Regions from separate parts of the Lysinibacillus sp. FSL L8-0126 genome, predicted to be linked through region 2. Evidence: riboswitches for the same ligand, from Rfam matches in the RefSeq annotation. Region 2 holds a riboswitch; each other region holds the start of a gene.
What was found. A riboswitch is a leader RNA that binds a small molecule or an ion and turns the genes downstream of it on or off. The one in region 2 is predicted to bind cobalamin.
Positions count from the first base shown of each region.

Region 1: another riboswitch for cobalamin. It lies ahead of MHI34_RS09295 (hypothetical protein); the one in region 2 lies ahead of MHI34_RS10120 (iron chelate uptake ABC transporter family permease subunit).
Region 3: another riboswitch for cobalamin. It lies ahead of MHI34_RS16565 ((2Fe-2S) ferredoxin domain-containing protein); the one in region 2 lies ahead of MHI34_RS10120 (iron chelate uptake ABC transporter family permease subunit).

Region 1 is NZ_CP152028.1:1,897,129-1,904,633, forward strand. Features, by position in the region: gene ytvI (sporulation integral membrane protein YtvI) at 1-508, opposite strand, end outside; gene MHI34_RS09285 (hypothetical protein) at 599-1,147, shown strand; gene MHI34_RS09290 (glutathione peroxidase) at 1,232-1,777, shown strand; cobalamin riboswitch at 1,877-2,077, shown strand; gene MHI34_RS09295 (hypothetical protein) at 2,230-2,787, shown strand; gene MHI34_RS09300 (ABC transporter substrate-binding protein) at 2,771-3,721, shown strand; gene MHI34_RS09305 (tyrosine-protein phosphatase) at 3,864-4,631, shown strand; gene MHI34_RS09310 (MATE family efflux transporter) at 4,782-6,137, shown strand; gene MHI34_RS09315 (putative RNA methyltransferase) at 6,140-6,973, shown strand; gene MHI34_RS09320 (1-acyl-sn-glycerol-3-phosphate acyltransferase) at 7,053-7,505, shown strand, end outside.
Region 2 is NZ_CP152028.1:2,072,893-2,080,397, forward strand. Features, by position in the region: gene MHI34_RS10105 (ATP-binding protein) at 259-1,653, shown strand; gene MHI34_RS10110 (response regulator transcription factor) at 1,631-2,332, shown strand; gene MHI34_RS10115 (YdhK family protein) at 2,373-2,942, opposite strand; cobalamin riboswitch at 3,245-3,433, shown strand; gene MHI34_RS10120 (iron chelate uptake ABC transporter family permease subunit) at 3,578-4,624, shown strand; gene MHI34_RS10125 (heme ABC transporter ATP-binding protein) at 4,630-5,421, shown strand; gene MHI34_RS10130 (SMR family transporter) at 5,706-6,020, opposite strand; gene MHI34_RS10135 (SMR family transporter) at 6,020-6,373, opposite strand; gene MHI34_RS10140 (TetR family transcriptional regulator) at 6,445-7,023, opposite strand; gene MHI34_RS10145 (hypothetical protein) at 7,232-7,402, shown strand; gene MHI34_RS10150 (endonuclease Q family protein) at 7,503-7,505, shown strand, end outside.
Region 3 is NZ_CP152028.1:3,410,810-3,418,314, reverse strand. Features, by position in the region: gene cbiE (precorrin-6y C5,15-methyltransferase (decarboxylating) subunit CbiE) at 1-571, opposite strand, end outside; gene MHI34_RS16590 (cobalt-precorrin-5B (C(1))-methyltransferase) at 528-1,661, opposite strand; gene MHI34_RS16585 (precorrin-8X methylmutase) at 1,661-2,320, opposite strand; gene cobK (precorrin-6A reductase) at 2,333-3,094, opposite strand; gene MHI34_RS16575 (sirohydrochlorin chelatase) at 3,091-3,984, opposite strand; gene cobJ (precorrin-3B C(17)-methyltransferase) at 3,999-5,666, opposite strand; gene MHI34_RS16565 ((2Fe-2S) ferredoxin domain-containing protein) at 5,671-6,042, opposite strand; cobalamin riboswitch at 6,189-6,371, opposite strand; cobalamin riboswitch at 6,629-6,814, shown strand; gene MHI34_RS16560 (energy-coupling factor ABC transporter permease) at 6,957-7,505, shown strand, end outside.

The sequences.
Region 1 (7,505 bases), 180 kb from region 2:
TATAAACGAGAAGACTGATAAATAGGCTTGGAATCTCTGAAAAGAATGCTGAAACTTTGTTATAATTAAAGAAGCTTAAAAAGGATTCTTCAACTTTCTTTATGAAATCCATAGTGGTTTTTTGAAGCGAAGCACTTACTTCAGGTGGAAAGTCCTCTGTGTATTTAGAAATATTTTCTTGCATATGAAGCCACATATCTGATAGCTTGGAAATATAATAGGGAGCTTGCTTTGACAATATAATTATTTGCGACATAATTTGTGTAATGGATATATAGCAAATAATAGAGATAACAATAACACTCACTATGTATATAAAAGCAACTACAATTTTCCTTGACATTTTCCATCGCCTTTTAAAGAACATAACAATGGGTTCTAAGAAAAATGCACTGACACCAGCAAGTATTATAGGCATGGATACAGGGATTACAAAATAGGCAGCTACAAGTAGAGAAAGAATCACAATCAATCGGAAAATCATTTTCCTAGCATTAAATTTATTCATAAACTCACCTTCTTTGAGAAAAAAATTAAGTTAAGTGTACCATAAATCAAATTTTATTACGTTCTGAAACAATAAAGGTAGGGATAAATTATGGAGAAAGAGATTTTGCAACTTTTTAATAATCTAACAGAGCATGACCGCGATATTGAATCTTACGAGGAACTAATAAAAATTCTGCAGGAACCCGTAGATTGGACATATGCAGTCTGGGAACAGCTTGTACAAGCACTTACATACAAAGATGGTCATGCACGTGCACGTGCTGCACAAATTTTATGCGCCTTAGCCGCAAAAAGTGACCCAGAAGAAAGGGTATTGGAGGATTTTTTAAAGATTTGGGCTGTGACTTATGATGAACGATCCGTTACAGCTCGAAATGCATTACAAGCTATTTGGAAAATTGGGCTAGCAGGTCAAGTACAAAGTGACTTAGTGGTGTCTTATTTAGCAAAGAGATTTCAAACTTGTTTAGATGAGAAGCATCCGACTCACATTCGCCATGATATTATTGTATCTTTTAAAAAGCTATATGACGAGACAAGTGACATAAAGTTATTAGACATTGCCCATCGTTTAATTAATGAAGAGCAGGACGTTAAATCTAAACAGAAGTATAAGTCAGCCATCCGTTCAACGTAACGAGATGGTGTTTTTTGTGCAAATTATTTGGTAAATTATTGAATAGTCAACTATAATAAATGAAAAAATAAAAGGGGTTAAGACATGAGCATTTATAATTATTTAGTACGAAAACCTAATGGTGAAATTTTATCCATGGAAACATATCGTGGAAAAACGATGCTAATTGTCAATACGGCGAATCAATGCCGATTTACATATCAATTTGATGACTTACAAAAAATGTATGATAAATATGGGAAAGATAATTTTGTCGTTCTAGGATTTCCTTGCGATCAATTTGGTCATCAAAATCCTGAAGATGGCGAGGAGACTACGCATCTTTGTAAAGTGAATTATGGCGTTACCTTCCCAATTTTTGAGCTTGTACAAGTAAATGGAGAGACTACCCACCCATTATTCAATTATTTAAAACATGAAGTGGATTTTCGAGAGTTTGGCAAGGCGAGCATGCAGGAAAAAATGCTTGCTGAGGCAATTGTTCAACTTGCCCCTAACTTTTTAGATGGTCGTAATATTCGCTGGAACTTTACAAAGTTTTTAGTAGATGCTAACGGCAAGACCGTTGCACGCTTTGAACCAACAGATTCACAACTTGATATTGAACAGGCAATTGAAACTATACTATAAAACAGTTTTGTTTATCTTATTCTTTAGAAATGGTGACGATCCATTCAAAGCACAGCTATTTTTTCCTATTAATATATGATAAACTGCTTTACAAGTGAATTATTCTTGCAGAATAAAGGTGCTAACAAGCATAATCGGGAATTCGGTGAAAAACCGAAGCTGTTTCCGCAACTGTAAGTACAGCTAGTATAAAGGTTTACCACTGTCTTAACAGAGATGGGAAGGTACTTTATCACACATTCGTTTTTTATGTAATGAACTGTACAAGCCAGGAGACCGACCTTTGTTTGAACGTATAAAAACTTCTCGGAAGCTAGGAGGATATACGGCAAATACATAGGCTATGTCATGTTAATTTGGCCATTATTATGTTATTTTCGTCGTTCCTTTGCGTAAAGGAGCGGCGTTTTTTTATGCAAGAATTTTCATAATGAAAAGTGGGGGGATCGCAAGTGAAAAAAGATGCACGTTATTCTTGTTATCCATTTATGCGTGAAAAAGCTTCGACGGTTGATTTTGAGATTCGAACAGACAGTCTGACTACGCATTTGGGAGTTGCTTTAGCTGCAGTTAAGAAAGAGGATGTACAAGCTGTTGTAGAAGATTTAATGATTATTTTACCTATGGCCTACCATGTCAATGGCTCGGTTCGTGGAAAACTAGCCGTAACAGAAGAGGATCTTGCTTGGCTAAGTGAGCGCTATGATTTTTATGTTCGTCATGTGAAGGAAGAGATACAAAACTTTGTCTTACCTCAAGGTACAGAGGCTGCCGCTGCTCTACATCTTTGCCGTAGTGAAGCAAAAAAATCATATCGTACATTACACAAAGTATCGGATGAACGAGAGGTTCCAGCTATTCTTTTTGATTATTTAGGCCTATTAGCCAATGTGTGCTTCGTTATGGCTGTCTTTATGAATCAACAAGCAGGGATAGCTGAAATACCATTTATTAGTAAATCATATCCGATGAAAAAGAAAAAGGAGAATAATAATGAAGAAATTATTTAATGTTCAATGGCTAACAGTACTCTTCCTTGCAATGATTTTAGCAGGTTGTGGTACTTCGGTAGATACTAAAAATAAAGACGCTTCACAGGATACACAACAAACAGAGCAAACAAACTACAAAGTGACAGATGATCGCGGTGTAGAAATAGAGTTTAAAGAAGTACCAAAAACAGTTGTATCATTGCAACCAAGTAATACAGAAATTTTATTTGCTCTAGGTGTTGGTGATAAAATCGTAGGAGCAACTGAGTATGATACTTACCCAGAGGAAGCACAGAAAATTGAACGGGTTTCTGATTCTGTGAATTTTAACAGTGAACGAATCATAGCGTTGAAGCCAGATGTTGTTATAGCTTATACGATTGGTGATAAGGAAGCAATGAAACCACTTGAAGATGCTGGGATCAAAGTGTTTGTTATTCAATCAGCAGCTACATTCGATGATGTTTATGGTGACATCGAACAGATCGCAGCTGTAATGGGTGTTGCAGATAAAGGAAATGAAGTAAACGAAGAGATTAAAGCGAAATTAGCTGACGTTAAAGCAAAGGTGAAGGAAGTAAAAGCACCGAAAAATGTTTATTTAGAAATTAGTCCTAAGCCCGATATTTATACAGCAGGCTCTGGTACTTTCCAGCAAGAAATACTAGATGCAGCCAATGTTAAGAATGTTTTTTCTGACTTGAGCAGCTGGGCACAAGTTTCTGAGGAAGATGTCATAGTGAAAAACCCAGATGTTATTTTAACGACAGTAAACTACACAGAGGATCCAATAGGTGAAATACTTGCACGTGATGGATGGAATACAGTGACAGCAGTTCAAAATAAAGCAGTACAGACTCTTGATACAGATATCTCTAATCGACCTGGCCCACGTATTGGGGAAGCCGTAGAACTAGTAGCAAAGGCTGTCTATCCAGAGTTATTTAAATAAGAAACCATTCAAGGCTAGCTGTATACTGACAGCTAGCCATTTTTATGTGGGTTGTTATTTCCTAGTGTGAAAATTGGAATTAATTGAGTTAGTTCTATAAAATAAAAGTAAGAGTGCTCGATAATTTTAGGAGGTGTAGTAATTGGAACAGTTAGAGACAAAGATAATTCCATTTGAGGCAGTTTATAATTTTCGAGATATGGGGGGATATAGGACAAGGGATGGGCGCATTGTCAAGAACGGTTTATTTTACCGCTCAGCGGCTCTTGGGAAAATGACGTTGGCGGATAAAGAGCTATTTGAAACATTAGGGATTAAAACCATTTTTGATTATCGTGATAATAATGAGGCACACCATAATCCTAACCCTATGTTCTCACACGCTCAATATATTCAAATACCAGCGAAGGGCAATCATACATTTGAAATGCCTACAAATGCTGGTGGTAGAGATTTTTATAAAGCAGTAAGCCCCGAAATGTTCCGAGATTTTTATGCACAGATGCCGTTTAATAATCCTTCTTTTAAAGAGTTAATGAAAACCATACAAAATCCTGACAATTTGGGTCTTGTCCACCATTGTGCAGTTGGTAAGGATCGCACAGGTATAGGGGGAGCTCTTATTTTGCTAGCCTTAGATGTACCAGAGGAGACGATTATGGAAGACTATTTAAACACGAATATCCATTTACGTCCAATGGTAGACAGAATGGCACAGGCTATTCAACATCAATATAATGAGCAAGAATTACAGCAATTCTATGCATTAATGTCTGCTCGAGAAGACTATTTACAAGCAGCATTGGATGCTATGGATTACCATTATGGCTCAAAGACTAAGTTTTTAGAGCAGGAGTTTGGCCTAACTATTGCTAGACGAGAGCAATTGCAAGCTTATTGCTTAACATAACAATGACCCCTTTCACATATCTGTGTGAGAGGGATTTTTTATGTGGAAGCGCTGTCTTCCTATAAACCTCTTTACAGTCTGAAAATTTATGATAAGATACAATAGATTTTTAAGAAAAATATAGGAGAAGTGAAAGTATTGGCAGAGACAATGAAAGAGACAAATAAGTTAAGTCTATTCCATTTAACATGGCCTATTTTCTTAGAAGTATTTCTATTTATGTTAATGGGATTAGCCGATACTTTTATGCTCAGTGCTTTATCAGATAATGCTGTATCCGGAGTAGGTGCAGCCAATCAATATATCCATATTGCGATCTTGATTCTTGAAGTGGTAGGGAATGGTGCATCCATTGTCGTTTCACAGTATTTAGGTTCAAGACGTTTTTTTGAAGCAGCGAAAATATCGGCTTTAGCTGTCACAATGAATTTGGTTGTTGGACTGTTAATGAGTATTCTATTTTTCTTCTTTGCAAAACATTTAATGACTATGATGAACTTGCAGGGAGAAGTACTTCACTATGCACAAAGTTATTTAGTTATCATCGGGAGTTTTATTTTTCTACAGGCTATTATTAATGCACTTGCTGCAATTATTCGTGTACATGGTTGGACGAAGCAAACGATGTATGTATCACTTGGCATGAATATCTTGCATGTTGTGCTAAACTATGGTCTGATTTTTGGGAATTTAGGTTTACCAGAGCTTGGTGTAAAAGGAGCGGCTATTTCTTCGGTCATTAGTCGAGGATTAGCTGTACTAGTGTTTTTCTGGTTGCTCTATCAAGTGATGGAAGTACGCGTGAAGCTACACTATTATTTTGATTATTCTAAGGAATATGTAAGGAAAATATTAAACATTGGTTTACCTTCTGCCTTTGAACAGGTACTTTATCAGTTTTGTCAGATTGTCTTTTTATATTATGCGACATATTTAGGAGCAGAAACACTGGCAGCACGACAATATGCTATGAATATTTCGATGTTTACGTATTTATTTGCGATTGCCATTGGTACAGGAACAGCTATTATTATCGGACGTCATGTGGGGGCAGGGAAGAAGGATGAGGCATACCATCAACTATGGATAAGTGTCCGTGCGGCATTTGTTTTTACGATTATTATGGTTGCAGTCGTTACGATTTTCCGCAAACCACTCATGCATGTTTTTACCGATAATCCAGATATCATTACTATTGGAGCATCCGTGTTAGCCTTCAGTATTTTGCTAGAGACTGGCCGTACAATGAATATCGTTGTCATTAACTCTTTACGTGCTTCTGGAGATGCCAGATTTCCTGTGAAGATTGGTTTTCTATCGATGGTTTGTATGAGTCTTCCGCTTGGTTATTTATTTGTATTTATATTGGATTGGGGCTTGGTTGGAATATGGCTAGCTATTTCAGCAGATGAATGGGTACGTGCAATTATCGTATACTTTAGATGGAAAAGCCGTAAATGGGAGCGATTTGCCCTCGTTTCACCGAATGAACAGAAGGAGGCATAGAAATGGGAGCATTATCTAAACGTGCGATAGCGGCAGCATTAATGGAGCAATCTATCACACTTTTTGCTTGTCCTGTATGTCAGCAATCGATGCATGTCTATGAGCAGGGAAGATTGGTTTGTCCTGCTAACCATTCTTTTGATATAGCTAAGCAGGGCTATGTCAACATGCTGACACATAGCGCTGCTTCTAAATATAGCAAAAGTCTTTTTGAATCTCGTAAGGCAGTGATTGATAGTGGGATTTATGATGCTGTAGAAGAAAAAATTAGTAAGCTTATAGCCTCTGCAAAAACAGTGCTTGATACTGGCTGTGGAGAAGGATCACATTTAGCTCGTATTATGACAGACATAGACAATGGCATCGGTGTTGGTATCGATATAGCAAAAGAGGGCATATTGGCAGCAACACGTCATTATCCACAACAAATTTGGTGTGTAGGTGATTTAGCCAAAAGTCCATTTGCGCAAGAAAGCTTTGATGCAATATTAAATATTTTATCGCCCGCAAATTATGAGGAATTTAAGCGTCTTCTTGCCCCAGATGGCTGTCTTGTAAAGGTTGTACCACAAAGCGGCTATTTACAGGAACTGCGTGCCCAATTATATGCAGATTCGAGCAAGGAAACATACTCTAATGAACAAATTGTTGCCCGTTTTAAAGATAGCTTTAGTGAAGTTATAGTAGAACGTGTAACCTATACTTTACCGCTTGCAGAAGAGCTTGTGCCGGCGTTATTAGAGATGACACCGATGGGCTGGCATAAAAAAGAGGAAACGGCCATTGTATTAAATGAAATTACGATTGATGTAGATCTATTAGTAGGGAAAGTTTAAGAGGGCCACCTGCAATTGCAGTATACTGGTCTTTTCGATTACAATGGGAATAACTATTGAATAAGGTAGGAATGTAACAGTGTATAAATTAGCAGCTAATGTTGTCAAAGTAATATTAAAATTAATGGGTTCAAAGGCTCGTGTATATGGAGAAGAAAACTTGCCAAAAGATGGTGGGTATATTATAGCTTGTACACATACAGGCTACGTCGATATTTTAAACCTTGGTGTAGCCATGTACCCTCGTGAAATTCACTTTATGGCGAAGAAGCAATTATTTGAAATGAAAGGGCTTGGCTGGCTTATTGAGCGTTTAAATGCCTTTCCGGTGGATCGTGATAATCCTGGACCAAGCGTGATTAAAATTCCTTCACAGTTATTGAAAGAAGGTAAAATTGTAGGGATTTTTCCCTCTGGTACTCGTAGCTCAGAAGGAACGGATTTGAAGCAAGGAGCGATTACGATTGCACAGCTAGCAAAGGCGCAAATTGTTCCAGCTGCATATGTTGGCGCGCGTAATGCTGGCGATGTA
Region 2 (7,505 bases):
CAAGTCAGGTTAACGAAGATAGCTTAAGCAATATTATGTACTAAATTAATTAACTGTTGCTGACGTACATGGGTTGTGACAATCATTTTATAAAGTTGTGCCGAATTCAAGACCCTGCACAAGAAGAAGCATTAGCATCAAGAAATTTCCCTTAGTGGAGGTCCATTTCGTTATAGACATTTTTTTAATGTTGTTTCTGCATGAAATCTTCATACTTTCACGCTATACTTTTAAGAAATTCTAAAATGGTGGTTACAGATGAGAAAATTATCACTAAAGCTGGGCATCATCTTTTTTATTACATTATTTTGTATCGAAACATTTATGATGTTTTTTTTACATGTCTCCTTAACCAATTCTAGAGTTGAGGAAGAGCTAGCAAGTTTGCAAGCAAGGGGAAATTCACATCGTACGGTATTAGAACAGAACTTCAACGAGGAAACGCTAGCACATGTGGTACTTATGGAATCTAATGAAAGTACGGATGTAGTAGTGACTGATTATGAGGGAACAATACTGGTTTCTTCGCAGCCTGATTTAGAAATTAGTGATATGATCCATAAGATTGAGGGAAAAATACCGTATGAGGGAAGGATCTTACAAGATGATTGGCAAGAGGTTCAAGCGATTGCCACTATTAGTCCTATTCAAAATCAGCAAAGAACGATTGGCTATGTCTTTATGTTTCAAAATACAGACTCCATTCATGCGTTAATGAAACGCTTAAATAAACATTTTCTCATCGTTGGGTTAGTATCTGGTCTTGTCACTATAGCAGTCATTATCGTTCTATCTCGAAAGCTTGCTAAACCATTAATTCAAATGAAAGAGGCCACATTGAAAATGAGCAAAGGTGATTTTACAGTCGCCCTTTCTACCAATGGAAAGGATGAGCTTGGGGATTTATCGAATGCTATACAGCTGTTGTCTAACGATCTGAATCATTTAAGGCATGAGCGTAAGGAATTTTTATCGAGCATTGCACATGAGCTTCGCACACCTCTAACCTTTATTAAAGGCTATACCGACATTCTTTCGAAACGGGATTTAACAGAGCAGGATCGCCAAAAGTATTTAGCCATTATAATAGAAGAAACAAATAGACTTTCTCGATTAATTAAAGATTTATTTGATTTAGCTAAAATGGATGAAAACTCGTTTGTGATTGAACAACAAAACGTACATTTAAATTCATTTTTTACAAACATTGAAAAAAAGCTAAGCCCTGCTTTTCAAGAGAAGGGTATACATTTTATTGTACGTTATGAAGAGGGTTTGACAGTATGGGCAGATGAAGCAAGGCTAGAGCAAATCCTAATAAATCTATTAAATAACGCATTAATCTATTGTGCGTCAGGAGATACGACTTCAGTCACCGCAAAGAAACACAATGATGTTTTAAGCATTATCGTTCAAGATACAGGGAAGGGGATTCCAAAGAAGGATTTACCCTATATTTTTGAACGATTTTATCGAGTGGAAAAATCTCGTAGTCGTGCTTTAGGTGGTTCTGGACTGGGGCTTGCTATTGTCAAGGAACTTGTACAGGCGCATGGGGGCGAAGTGAAGGTTAGCAGTGAAATAAATAAAGGAACTACTTTTGAATTATCTTTTAAAGGGGTAGAAACAGATGAAAACCATTTTATGCATTGATGATGAGCCAAGAATGTTAGATTTATTAACCCTTTATTTAGAGCCGAATTTTTATTGTAGAGCTATGTCTTCCGTTCAAGAGGCTTTCGATTTTTTAGAAGATGGGCATGCAGATTTAATTCTTTTGGATGTTATGATGCCAGAGATGGATGGGTGGCAGGCGTGCCAAGAAATTAGGAAGTTTTGGGATGTACCCATCATTATGCTTACTGCAAAAGGAGAGCATGCGGATATTGTAAAAGGCTTAAACCTCGGTGCTGATGACTACATATTAAAACCCTTCGATGAGGAAGAGTTATTAGCACGTATATATGCGGTATTAAGAAGATCGAAAATAGAGGAAAAGGTTATTAGCTTTGAGGGTCTTCGCTTAGATAAGGAATCCTTTGAATTATATTTTCAACATGAGGCAATTCCCCTAACACCAAAGGAATTTTCCATGCTTGTTTTATTTTTAGATCATCAAAATAAAGTATTTTCTAGAGAACATCTAATCACCACAGTCTGGGGATATAATGTGACAATTGAAGATCGTACCATTGATTCTCATGTGCGTAATTTACGAGAAAAATTAAGAAAAAGTGGGTTCCCTGCGGATGATTACTTGCAAACAGTATGGGGTATCGGCTATAAATGGCATAAGTCAATTGATAGAAAACCGTTACAACACAAAAGCTAGAAAACAACCTCTGCCAGAAATGCTGGAGAGGTTGTTCATATTATTTTGAGGTTAATTCTTCTTCTGTCACCCATTTATGATTTTTAACAGCTTCACCATTTGTGGTCGAAGTGTAATCAACCATATAAACAGTCGTTTGGATAGCCTCCTCAATACGGACAGTCGCATTTTCCATACCTTCCATATGCGCTGCGTCCGTTTTTACTTCTGTGCCAGGGGCTAGTGGTGCTTCTTCTGGATCAATCAATTCTTCATGAATCACCCACTTATGATTTTCTACATGCTTTCCACCGGAAGTTGGCTCATAGGAAATAACATAGGCAGTTGTGTTATAGGCACCTATTATTGTTGCTTCGGCACCTCTCATACCGTCCATATGTCCATCCGTAATAATCACGTTACTTCCAACAGAAAACTTCGGATTATCCGCGTTCTTTAATGTGGATGGTACTTCACCTGAGCTTGAGTGGCTCATCGTAGAATGATCCATTTCTTCAGCAGTGTTATTGGAAGGAGATGCAGGCTTCGTTTGCTCCTCCGCACAAGCTGTTAAACTAATGAAGGCCGTTACTGCTAGAAGTCCAGTAGACCATTTTCTTTTAAATATCATGTAATATCCTCCTCACTATTTTCCCTTACTGTAGCAAACAAATGTGCAGAAATGATGGATGTCAATTGCTTTTTGACATGAATGAAGAGAGCGAAATGTTATTGATGTATGTGATAGGAAAAGTGGCTAAGATGTGGTGGAGTATCCTCCCATGCCAAAACTATTAAGTAATAGATAGCCAATTTATAACGAGCAAATAGCAAAACTGCGAAGATACAGCTTATATATTGTTCTTCCTTAGAAATAAAATTCCATGTAGACTAACAATCTATAAAAATGTATGATAGAATCGTCACAATTTTATAAATTCAAATACTATTGGTGTGCCATTTTATAATGTCACTTAAAAGGGAAGTCGGTGTAAGTCCGACGCTGTCCCGCAACTGTAACGAGGAGTCCTATAATATTATTTGCCACTGTGGAAGAATGGGAAGGCAATTATAGGGTGTTGAATCGAAGCCAGGAGACCTGCCAGTTAGTAATACCTGTAATGCCCACGAGGATGCAAGCAATTACGGACAATAGCTGGATTTTTTCTGACTTTGTTTATTCTAGGGTATTTCTATGCGTAGTTGCGTATGGAATACCTTTTTTTATTGCTTCATTCATCACTATTCAGTAGGAGTTTAAAACGGATGAATAAAAAGTTTATATTTTTTTCCTTAATCCTTTTCTTCGTATTAATTGTTTCTATGACCTTTGCTGTCATGGTCGGCTCTGTATCAGTTACACCATTATATGTATGGAAAGTTATTCTTTCTAAAATCCCCTTTATACAAAATGCCATAGAGCAAGATTGGAGTCGCTCACAGGAAATTATCATTTGGCAAATAAGAGCACCTCGTGTTTTATTGGCTGCTATTGTTGGTGCTGGATTAGCCATTGCGGGGGCAGCCATTCAGGCACTTGTACGAAATTCCATTGCTGACCCGTATATTTTAGGGATTTCTTCAGGGGCAGCCGTCGGAGCGACATCTGTGATTATTTTAGGAGCCTTTTCATTTTTAGGTATTTACGCGCTTTCAATATCAGCCTTTCTAGGATCATTACTTGCCATTGCACTGGTGTTTTTCTTATCTCGTGTTGGGGGACGGGTTTCTATTTTTCGTCTGTTATTGGCAGGTATGGCTGTTTCCTTTATTTTAACGGCCATTTCTAATTTTATTTTAATGATGTCAAAGCAAGAGGGGGCTTTAAAAGCTGTTATGTTTTGGATGCTAGGTAGTCTAGCAGGAGCTAAATGGAATAATATTATCATTCCAGCTTCCATATTTTTCGTCGTATTTGGGCTTCTCTGGCTACACTATCGAAATTTAAATTTACTTTTACTTGGGGAAGAAGCGGCAGTGACGTTAGGCGTTAATCTTCAGCAATTTCGGATTCAGCTTATATTACTTGTCTCCCTGTTAACAGGTGTACTGGTGGCAGTCAGTGGCTCTATTGGTTTTGTAGGTCTAATTATCCCTCATATAGTACGTTTAATTGTGGGATCTAACTATAAATATGTGATACCGATTAGTGCTTTAATAGGGGGGATTTTCTTAGTGTGGGCTGATGCCTTTGCTCGAATTATCATTGCTCCTCAGGAAATGCCAATTGGTATTATTACAGCCTTTTGCGGAGGTCCATTTTTCATTTGGCTACTCCGTCGCAATAATTATTCTTTCGGTGAAGGAGATTAACTTATATGACATTAGAAGCAAAGCAAGTATCATTCTCCATTAACGATCAACGTATACTACATGAAGTAAGTATTCAAATAAAGAAAAAGCAGTTTGTTGGGTTAATTGGTCCTAATGGTAGTGGCAAATCAACATTGCTAAAAAATATGTATCGTCTTCTAAAACCTGAAAGCGGGACGGTATTATTAAATGAGCATGATATTTTAAAGCAATCTAGTAAAGCAATTGCGAAGAATTTAGCTGTTGTTAGTCAAGATACACCTGTTTTATTTGATTTCACTGTACATGATTTAGTTAGCATGGGGAGAACGCCACATAAAAAACTGTTAGAGCTAGATCAAGAGCAAGATTTTCAAATTGTTAAAGATGCTTTGAAGCAAACAGGTATAGCTCATTTAGAAAAACGAAGCTTTAGCTCCCTTTCAGGTGGAGAGAAAAAACGTGTAATGGTTGCACGAGCACTAGCACAGCAAGCACAAGTGCTTATATTAGATGAGCCAACGAATCATTTAGATATCCAACATCAACTTCAGCTTATGGACTTAATTCAAACCTTACATTTAACAGTAGTTGCGGCTTTACATGACTTGAATATTGCGGCAATGTACTGTGATCAAATTTACGTGTTGCAGCAAGGTCGAATTGTGTGTCATGGGACACCCGAGGAAGTGCTAACACCAACATTGTTACAAGAAGTATTTGGTGTTTTTGCTGATATTCAAACACATTCCTTGACTGGTAAACCATACCTCACGTATGTTCCAGATCAATTCGCAAAGAAGGTCAGTCAAGTTTAAAAAAGTAAGGACAACTAATTTACATAATATATTCATTATGAAAGTAGCATTTACGAAAATACATGGCATAGGAAACAGTCATATCAGGAAGAGTTCTTATGTTTCTTAGTTAGAAAAATAGTCAATGTTTATACAGGAGACGGATTTTTCATTAGCTAGAGTAATGACCGCAGTGTATCTGTTTTTAATTATAAAAATGTAACAGGTTCAAAGATATACTCAATGGTTTAAATGACAAAGGACATTCCTCGATATAAGAAGGATGTCCTTTGAGTGTAGTTTAATTAAGATACGGCCTTTAACCCTGCTACACCGATGATAATAGCAATGATACTGATAATTCGTGATAGATTTTTGGATTCACCAAAGAAAATGATATTGACAAGCACTGCACCGACAGTACCAATACCTACCCAGACAACATAGGCAATGCTTAGCTGTAAATAATTGAAGGATGCATATAAAAGGGCAAATGATAATCCAAAGCCACCGACATATAATAATAAATTTCGTATCGTTTTATTTTGACTATAAAAGCGTAATCCAATAACACCTATAATTTCGGCTATTGCTGCTAATAAAATATATACCCAACCCATTATGCATTCACTCCTTTCTTTTCATCGTGATCTGTTGGTGCGTTATCTGCTAATTTTAATCCAATAACGCCCGATATTAAAATAAACATGAAAATACCTTTAATCGCATTAAACTCTCCATCGAAAATAAAAATGTCCATTAACGTAGTGCCAATTGCACCTGCACCAGCGAAAATAGCGTATACGGTACCAGTAGGTAGGTTTTCACAAGCTTTTGATAAGAAGTGAAAATCGATAGCAATTATAGACACAATAATAATCCAATGCCACCAGGAACTTGCTACATTAAAACCAAATATCCAAAACAATTCAAATAAACTTGTTAGACCGACATATAACCATTCTTTTTGCATAATTAAAATCCTTTCATTAATAGAATTAATGACTGACGTTCAGTCATTTTGTAGATAAAAGAGAACGTCACTTACGCGTGACGTAGGCCAAGTGCATGATATAAAAAGTCTAGAAGTTCAAGCTTAAGCAGTGTCATCGTTTCATCCTTGCTGTCATCAAACAAATAAACTTGTTCTGCGGCAGATTCAATTAGACCAATAATAAGCTTTGCTGACCGTGATGGATTAATTGAATCTCGAATGATGCCTTGTTGTTGAGCCGTTAATAAGAAATTACTCATCCAATCATAGTATGGTGCATAAATGCTTTCCCATTCTTTTAAATGCTCTGTTTGTGCAATTCCAGCATAAATGAGTGCAACGATATCACCATATTCCTTTGTGATCGAGAAAATGATTTCAACAACCTCTTCAAGTTGCTGATCAAAAGGCTTATGATCTGAAACACCTTCATCTACGGTAGTAATAATTCTTTCTACCATATTTTTTGCAATAGCTGGCATGACAGAAAGGCGTGATGGGAAGTAGAGATAAAATGTTCCTTGAGCAATCCCAGCAGCTTTGACGATATCTGAAACCTTCGTCTTTTCAATTCCTTTTTCGCGAAAAACTTCAATTGCAGCTTGAATAATTTTTTCTTCCTTTGACATGCAATCCCTCACTTTTGCCTTACTTGTTTAGTATGTTACAGGATGAGAAAAACAATGTCAATAAAAAAATGACTGAATATCAGTCATTTTCATTCAACAAACGTTTGGAAATTAGCTAAATCACAAAGCTTTAAGCAATTAAGTTGAGGTGGAATGAAGTATACTTTTTTTATTTCAGGGAACTTTATGAGTGAAAGGATTGATGATAATGGAAGACATTAAATTTGCTCAATTAGATCCACAGCAACTTGCGAAAATTAACGAGCTTGAAAAAAAGATTGGTGTGACATTAGTTGCCTATGATTCATCGTCAGGGTCATCACATAGTTCAGGTGCTTATGAGACAAATAATAGCACTACCACCAATCATCCATCATAATAAAGTGAGAAATACCTTGCTGTGATGTAAGGTATTTTTATCTTGAGTCCGCTTGAACAAAAAAATTTACGTACTTGAAATACTAAAGGGAGCGATTGAAATG
Region 3 (7,505 bases), 1.3 Mb from region 2:
TTTCCATTTCATCTAACGAATACCAGCCACATTTTTCGTTTTCGCCCTGTAAATTTTCTGCAACAAACGCTCGGTATTCTGTCATACCAAAATGCTTTAAATAACGAGCGAGCGCATTGGGGCTATTATCAGCATCCGTTAAAAGCGCTACTTTCTTCTTCCCATCGATACGCTGTGCCAAGCCTTTCATTGGTCGTCCATGAATACTTGTGACATAGGCATCCTGCCAGCTTTCTCCCATCTTCGCAAAGGCCAGCTGAACAGAACTCATATATGGATAAACCTCAATATCTAGCTTTTTAGCTAGATAGCCCCCAATGCCATAAAATAATGGGTCGCCAGTGGCAAGGATTACCGTATTTCTTGTTTCCTTAGATAATCTTTCAACAAGTGCTGAAAGTCCCCCTTTAATGCTGATTTTTTCACCTGTAAAGTTCGGGAAAAAATCCAGTACTCGCTCACCACCAACAAGTACCTCACAGTCTTCAATCCACTCGAGGTATTGGGGAAATAAGCTTGCTAATCCGTTATCCCCGATCCCAATCAATTTCATCGATCGATGCAATGTCATCAGCCCTTCCTAATAATTGTCCCTGCATCGAATAAATCGATGTGGAAAGTGTTAAACCACCTTTTATATGATGGATAGAGGAATAACAGCACGCCTCACATAAATGATGAAAGAATGCATCATAGCCCTTCTCCATCATGATTTCACCTACTTGTGACGCTGTATTTGCCTCACGTACTTGCGCTATTGTTTCTCCATCTGCTCCTGTATCCTCTGCAAGTTGTGCTAAAAAGTTAAAATCGATTGGTGCACTTTTGGAATGAACCATCATGACACCTTGTGCCACCTTAGAAAATTTCCCCATCATACCGACAAGAGAAACTTGTTTGATACCGAGTCGCTTACAATGTTTTAAAGTAAAGCCGACAAAGTCGCCCATTTCAATAAAAGACTCTTCTGGTAAATCGGGGTATTGTTTCATCGCAAATTTTTCGCTGCGACCGCCTGTCGTTACCACTAAATGCTCACAACCAGCTTCTTTAGCTACACTAATGGCTTGTACAATACTTGCCATATACGCAGAACTCGAAAAAGGCACGACGGTTCCCCTTGTGCCTAAAATTGAGATGCCTCCAAGTATACCAAGTCGTCCATTTAACGTTTTTTTAGCGATTTCTTCTCCTTTAGGTACGGAAATCACTACGTTCACGCCTCGTGTAATGTGAAATTCGTCTAATACCCCTTGAACCGTGCTATGAATCATTTTACGTGGTACAGGATTAATGGCTGCCTCGCCAACAGGCACTGGTAAGCCAGGCTTTGTAACACGCCCGACCCCAATCCCTCCATCTAAATGAATTCCAGGTGTATCAGCCCAGCTCACTGTGCCAACAATAAGCGCCTGATGGGTCGCATCAGGATCATCACCAGCATCCTTAATCGTTTCACAGCTGACAGCATTTTCTTCAAATATGCATTTTTCAATTGTAAAGGTTGCATCCCGACCAATCGGTAAATGAATGGTACTCGTCTCCTGCTCTTCCTTTGTAATCAGAGCGAGCAATGCAGCCTTTGTTACCGCAGTTGCACAGGCTCCCGTTGTATAACCGTGACGCATGTCCTTGGGATCCTTTTTTGGCTTCCGCTCCATTATTTTTTCGCCTGTTCATCCGCTAATAGTGAAATGGCATTTAACGCGGCAACCGTCACTGTACTACCGCCTTTACGACCAACATTGGTAATGTACGGAATCCCTTCGAGTTTCAGCAATTCTTCTTTTGACTCGGCTGCTGACACGAAACCGACAGGCATACCGATAATTAAATCTGGTTTTGCTAAGCCTTCTTTAATTAAACGAATCAATTCTAGTAAGGCAGTTGGCGCATTACCAATTGCATAAATCCCACCTTCATGTAATTTTGTAGCCTTTTGCATGGAAATGATGGCACGAGTTGTATTTTGTTTTTTCGCTTCTACTGCGACATCTTCATCCGCTATATAACAATGTAAATCGCCACCATGCTTTTGGAAGCGTTTTTTACCAGAGCCACTTTCAATCATTTGAACATCTGCAATGACATGTCGTCCGGCAAGGATGGACTCAATCCCTGCTTCAATTGCACCAGGTGTAATGATGACACTGCGACCTAGCTCAAAATCCGCCGAAGCATGGATAATACGGCGCACAATCTTCCACTCGTCCTCTGAAAAATCATGATCGCCCATTTCCTCTGCAATAATCGAGAAACTATAATCGTAAATTTTATCTGGGTCTACCGTTAATGGTTTGAAATCTGTTTTAAAATCCATGGATAATGCCTCCTAAAGTGTATGTTGTACAGCCTGTAATATTTCTTCAAATGTTGAATATTGTTGGCCATATTGAATGGTTGGTCTTGCAATAAGAATCGTTTCAATATGACAGGCAAGAGCTGCCTCAAGCTTCTCATCAACTGAGCCAACTTTACCGCTTTCTTTGGTGATCATCAAAGTTACTCCATATTGACGAAACAATGCTTCATTTAATTCCTTTGAAAACGGACCTTGAATAGCTACAATATCTCGTTGTGCCACACCAAGTGCCTCACATTTTTCCATATTGTCCAGTCGTGGAAGCATGCGAGCAATTACTCTCGTATTTTCTAAGCCTTGTAAAACCTTTGTAAAAGTAGCAAGTGTTTTGCTGCCTGTTGTCAGCATGATGACACCTCGCTTTTTTGCCGCTAATTGGGCAGCCTCCTCATAATCCTTCACTATCGTAATGAGAGGATGCGCATAGTGTTCATGGGCACGCTCATAGCGAATATAAGGAACTTGTGCCTGTTCGGCCGCTGCCATTGCATTTTTAGAAGCTTCCTCAGCAAATGGATGAGAGGCATCAACCACCATTTGATAGCCTTGCTCTGTTATGATGGCTGCCATTTCCTCAGCTGTCAGTCGACCTATTAAATGTGGTAGGCCAACGTCAGCAAGACTAGAGGCTGCCGAATCAGTCACGACGGTAGCTGTTACCGCATGTCCTGCGCTTTGCAGGGCAAGGGCTAGATCCCTTGCATCACTCGTCCCTGCTAACATGAAAATCATTTTACTGGCTCCTCTTCATGGTGGTGGTCATGGTCATGATGGTGGTCGTGTCCGTGATCATGATGATGGTGATGATGGGCATGTCCATGAACTGCCGCATAGGCACGATAATTTTCTAAATCTTGCATGCCTGTAGATGTACCATTTATCGTTTGTTCAATACGCTCTAATAAAACATTTTGTAAACGTTCATGGTAGCCAAAATAATTGGCAATTTGAACAGTACAATCTGGATATTGTTCATTAAACTTCACACACATATCATTCATACGTTCCATTAAAATACCTGTGAATAAAAAGTATGGGAGCATGATGATTTTTTTCGCACCTAATTTAACACAGCGTTCAATACCTTCTTCAACACGTGGATCTGTTACGCCCATAAATGCACTTTCCACATATTTAACAGGTAATTTTTCCCATAAAAGTCGTGTAATTTTATAAAAATCACCATTTGCAGATGGATCACTGCCACCTCGTGCAATCAATAAAATGGCTGTATCTTGTTGCTCTTGTTCTGAATGAAAACCAATTTCCGCTAGACGATCTTGTAAAATCGCAAATATTTCATCATGAATGCCAATGGTTTGACCATAGGTAAATGTAATGTTCGGATAATGCTCACGCGCATGCTCGATCTCTGCTGGAATATGCAGCTTTGAATGGCCTGCATGAAGTAAAATAATCGGAATTACATGAACCTCTGTAGCCCCTTTCTTCACACAATTCGTAATGCCTTCTTCGATGTTCGGTGAAGCAAATTCTAGGAAACATGTTTCCACTAAAAATTGTGCATCAATACGCGGTGTCATTTGTTCAATAAATGTACGTACCTCATCATTTCCTGCTGCTAAACGGCTCCCATGGCCGACAAATAAAATAGCTTTCATCTCTTTTCTCCTCACTAGTCGCCGCACGGAGCTGGCTCTACTTTTATTTTGGAAGACATATCTTGATACGTAAAATGCAATATCTTTTTCACACGTTTAAAATATTTAAATAAACGTTCATTTGGGTGAGCATTTGCTTTATATTCTTCAATAATATCTGTAATTAGTGGAATCAGTTGTTCAGGCTCCAACCCTTCTACAACAGGCTGTGCTGCATGGGCCGTACGACCAACTGGCTTCGCCCCAATAAAGACATCAAATTTACTTTTGCGATAGACAATACCAATATCATCAAATACAGCCCGGTAACAGGCCATACCACAGCCGTTAAAGCCGATATTTAATGTTTTCGGCAAAGACATTCCACCTAATTTTTGTTGTATTTCTTCTGCATAGGGAATCGAATCGGCCTTTTCACCATAGCAAAAATCACAAGCCTTCAAGGATAGCACATCACCAATCGGCGCTAATAAAAAGCCTACTTCCTGTAATTTCTCCGTGATACGTTCAGGGGCAGTCGTTGGGATTTTCAAATGGATTTGATGGTCTGGTGTATATTCCATCGTCCCCTCTTCCCCAACGACCTCTGCTAACGTCATCATTTGCTGAGGTGTGAAAAACTTATTCACCACTCCTGGGCTTACAGCTAATTCAAAAATGGATTCTATTTTTTGCTGTACAAGTTTCGGCGTTACTTTGACTGCACTTGTTCCTTTCACCATTGCGAGTGCCGCTGTAGCCATTTCAAGTGCTGTTTTTTTTGGCTTTGGCGTAGCGGCTACACTGGGTTTATTAAAACGCCCTGCATTAGGATCTGCTGTAAAGTCTTGTCGTGCAGTCCCTGTCTCTTGGTTCATTGCCCAAGGTTCATTTTCTTCACGTAAACGTTGATGTGGACGTAAGGGTTGTTTTTCTTCACCCAATGTATATTTACGTTGATAGCCACGTGGTGTAATCATTTTATTGTCATAGAAAAATGTCGACGAATTACCAATAATGACTGTCGTCAGCATTCCAATGTCATGCTCCAGCATTTCGGCTAATGTTGTCATCGTCACTTCTTGACGATCGCGGTAAGCACTTTTCACAAGTCCTACTGGTGTGTCAGGCGAACGATATTCTAAGAGAATGCGCTGTGCTTCGACAATTTGTCTTGTTCGGCGACCGCTTTTTGGGTTGTATAAAGCGATTACAAAATCCGCCATAGCGGCTGCCTCGACGCGCTTGGCAATTAAATTCCATGGTGTTAGATGGTCACTTAAACTAATCGTACAGGCATCATGCATAATCGGGGCACCAAGTAAGCTAGCACATGAATTGATGGCAGAAATACCAGGGACAATTTCTACCTCAATCCCCGTTGCTTCTGTCCAGCCTAGCTCAATCAATACCTCATACACTAATCCCGCCATACCATAGACACCCGCATCACCACTTGAAATGACTGAGACAATGCTTCCAGCCTCTGCTTGGCGCACCGCTTCCTGCGCACGGGACACCTCTTCGGTCATTCCAGTACTGACAATCGACTTCGCACTGACTAAATCTTGAATCAACTCCACGTAGGTTTTGTAGCCTATGATCATATCACTTTGTTGTAATGCCTCTACCGCCCGTGTCGTAATATGCTTAAAGTCTCCAGGTCCAAAGCCCACTACGAAAATTTTTCCTTTTTGCGCCATGTTGTTACCCCTCTTTCACCTTTTCGATCCCTTTAATGGCTGTCGTTTGTGCTGTACGCTGTAATGTACCTTCACGAAGTGTAAAGACATGTTCGTTGTATAAGGATTCATGATGTAAATCTTGTACAAGTGTTCTAGCATGCTCTGTTGATGGTACACGATACCAATTCCCTTGCGGATAGGCGATGACCACACAAGCATCCTTGCATCGTCCATTACAGCGCGTTCTTGTTGTATGTATCTCTTGATCAAGTGCTTGCTGTTGTATTTCTTCTCGAATAGCTAGGGTAATTTCCTCCCCACCTTTGTTCATGCAGCTACTACCATTACAAATAAAGAGATGTGTTTTCATCCCCTCTAAATTCCATGTTGTCATCTTCTGTCTCCCCTCATTTGCTTTCTGGAAAAAGAAAAACCTTTACTCTAATTACGAAGAGTAAAGGTTTTGTAGAAGCCAAATAAAAACGAATAAAATAAAATACAGGTACTCGCTCTTGCTTCAACTTCTCCCTCCGAAAAGTTTGCATGCACAATCAAATAAGCAGGTTTCCTGACTTAAGCTTCATTTTACTATCGCACCTTCCCAAGTTTGCACCAGTGGCTTTGCGATTTCATCAGCTATTACAGTAGCGGGGGCTGTATTGGATTTTCACCAATTTCCCTATTATCTCGAGTTATTCGAGCACTTATCGACGTTTTATATGAAATTTATTATCTTCTTAATAGAATAGAAAACTGTCTCTATCATATCTCATTATTTTAAAATTTCAATATTTCTATAAAAATTTATGACAATTTTATCAATTTTGTGTGTAGACCGGGTATAAAAATTATAATATCTCCCTATTTATGACAATTCAGTAGTTATCAGAATCTTCTCTATTGACCTTCAATTGAAAATATTTTTAAAAAAAGTATAGCATATTTATGGAAAATCATGTTACACTTTGTCGTGAAATCTCACAACTTAATGTTTTTTCGGTGTAAAATACTTATCATTTTGCTTAAAAGGGAAGCCGGTTTGAGTCCGGCGCGGTCCCGCCACTGTATTAGGGAGCTTTATAGAACATGTCACTGTCCAACGGATGGGAAGACCTATAAAGTGTTGAACTAGAGCCAGGAGACCTGCCGAAAAATATGTGATCGTTTCAGCCTACGAGGATAGGTGTGCGGCTTAGCAGATGAGAATGTTATTTGCTTTTTTAGCTATGCACTTTTCCAACAACGGAGAAGTGCTTTTTTATTTACGCACGCTACATTCTAAAAATCTATTAGTAAGGAGGAAAGCTTTTGAAATTTTCATGGTGGAAACTTAGTTATTTTTTATTGGCCTTTTTACTCGTGCCAAAACGTGCCTTTGCTATGCATATCATGGAAGGTTTTTTACCAATCGAATGGGCTATTTTTTGGTGGGTCATCTCTATCCCATTTATTATTCTAGGATTGCGCTCCATTCGCAAAACAATTGAAGAAAACCCTGAAACCAAAATGCTTTTAGGTCTTTCAGGAGCCTTTGCTTTTGTGCTGTCGGCGTTAAAAATCCCTTCGGTTACAGGTAGTTGCTCCCACCCAACTGGTGTTGGACTTGGAACGGTTTTATTCGGACCTCTCGCTATGAGTGTCATCGGAACGATTGTTTTATTATTCCAATCTTTATTATTAGCACATGGTGGGATTACCACTTTAGGAGCGAACGCCTTCTCTATGGCGATTGTAGGCCCATTTATTGCTTACTTTGTCTTTAAAGGGGCTCAAAAAATAGGGTTGTCATTTTCACTAGCTGTTTTTTTTGCTGCGATGCTTGGTGACTTAGGTACATATGTTGTGACTTCTGTACAG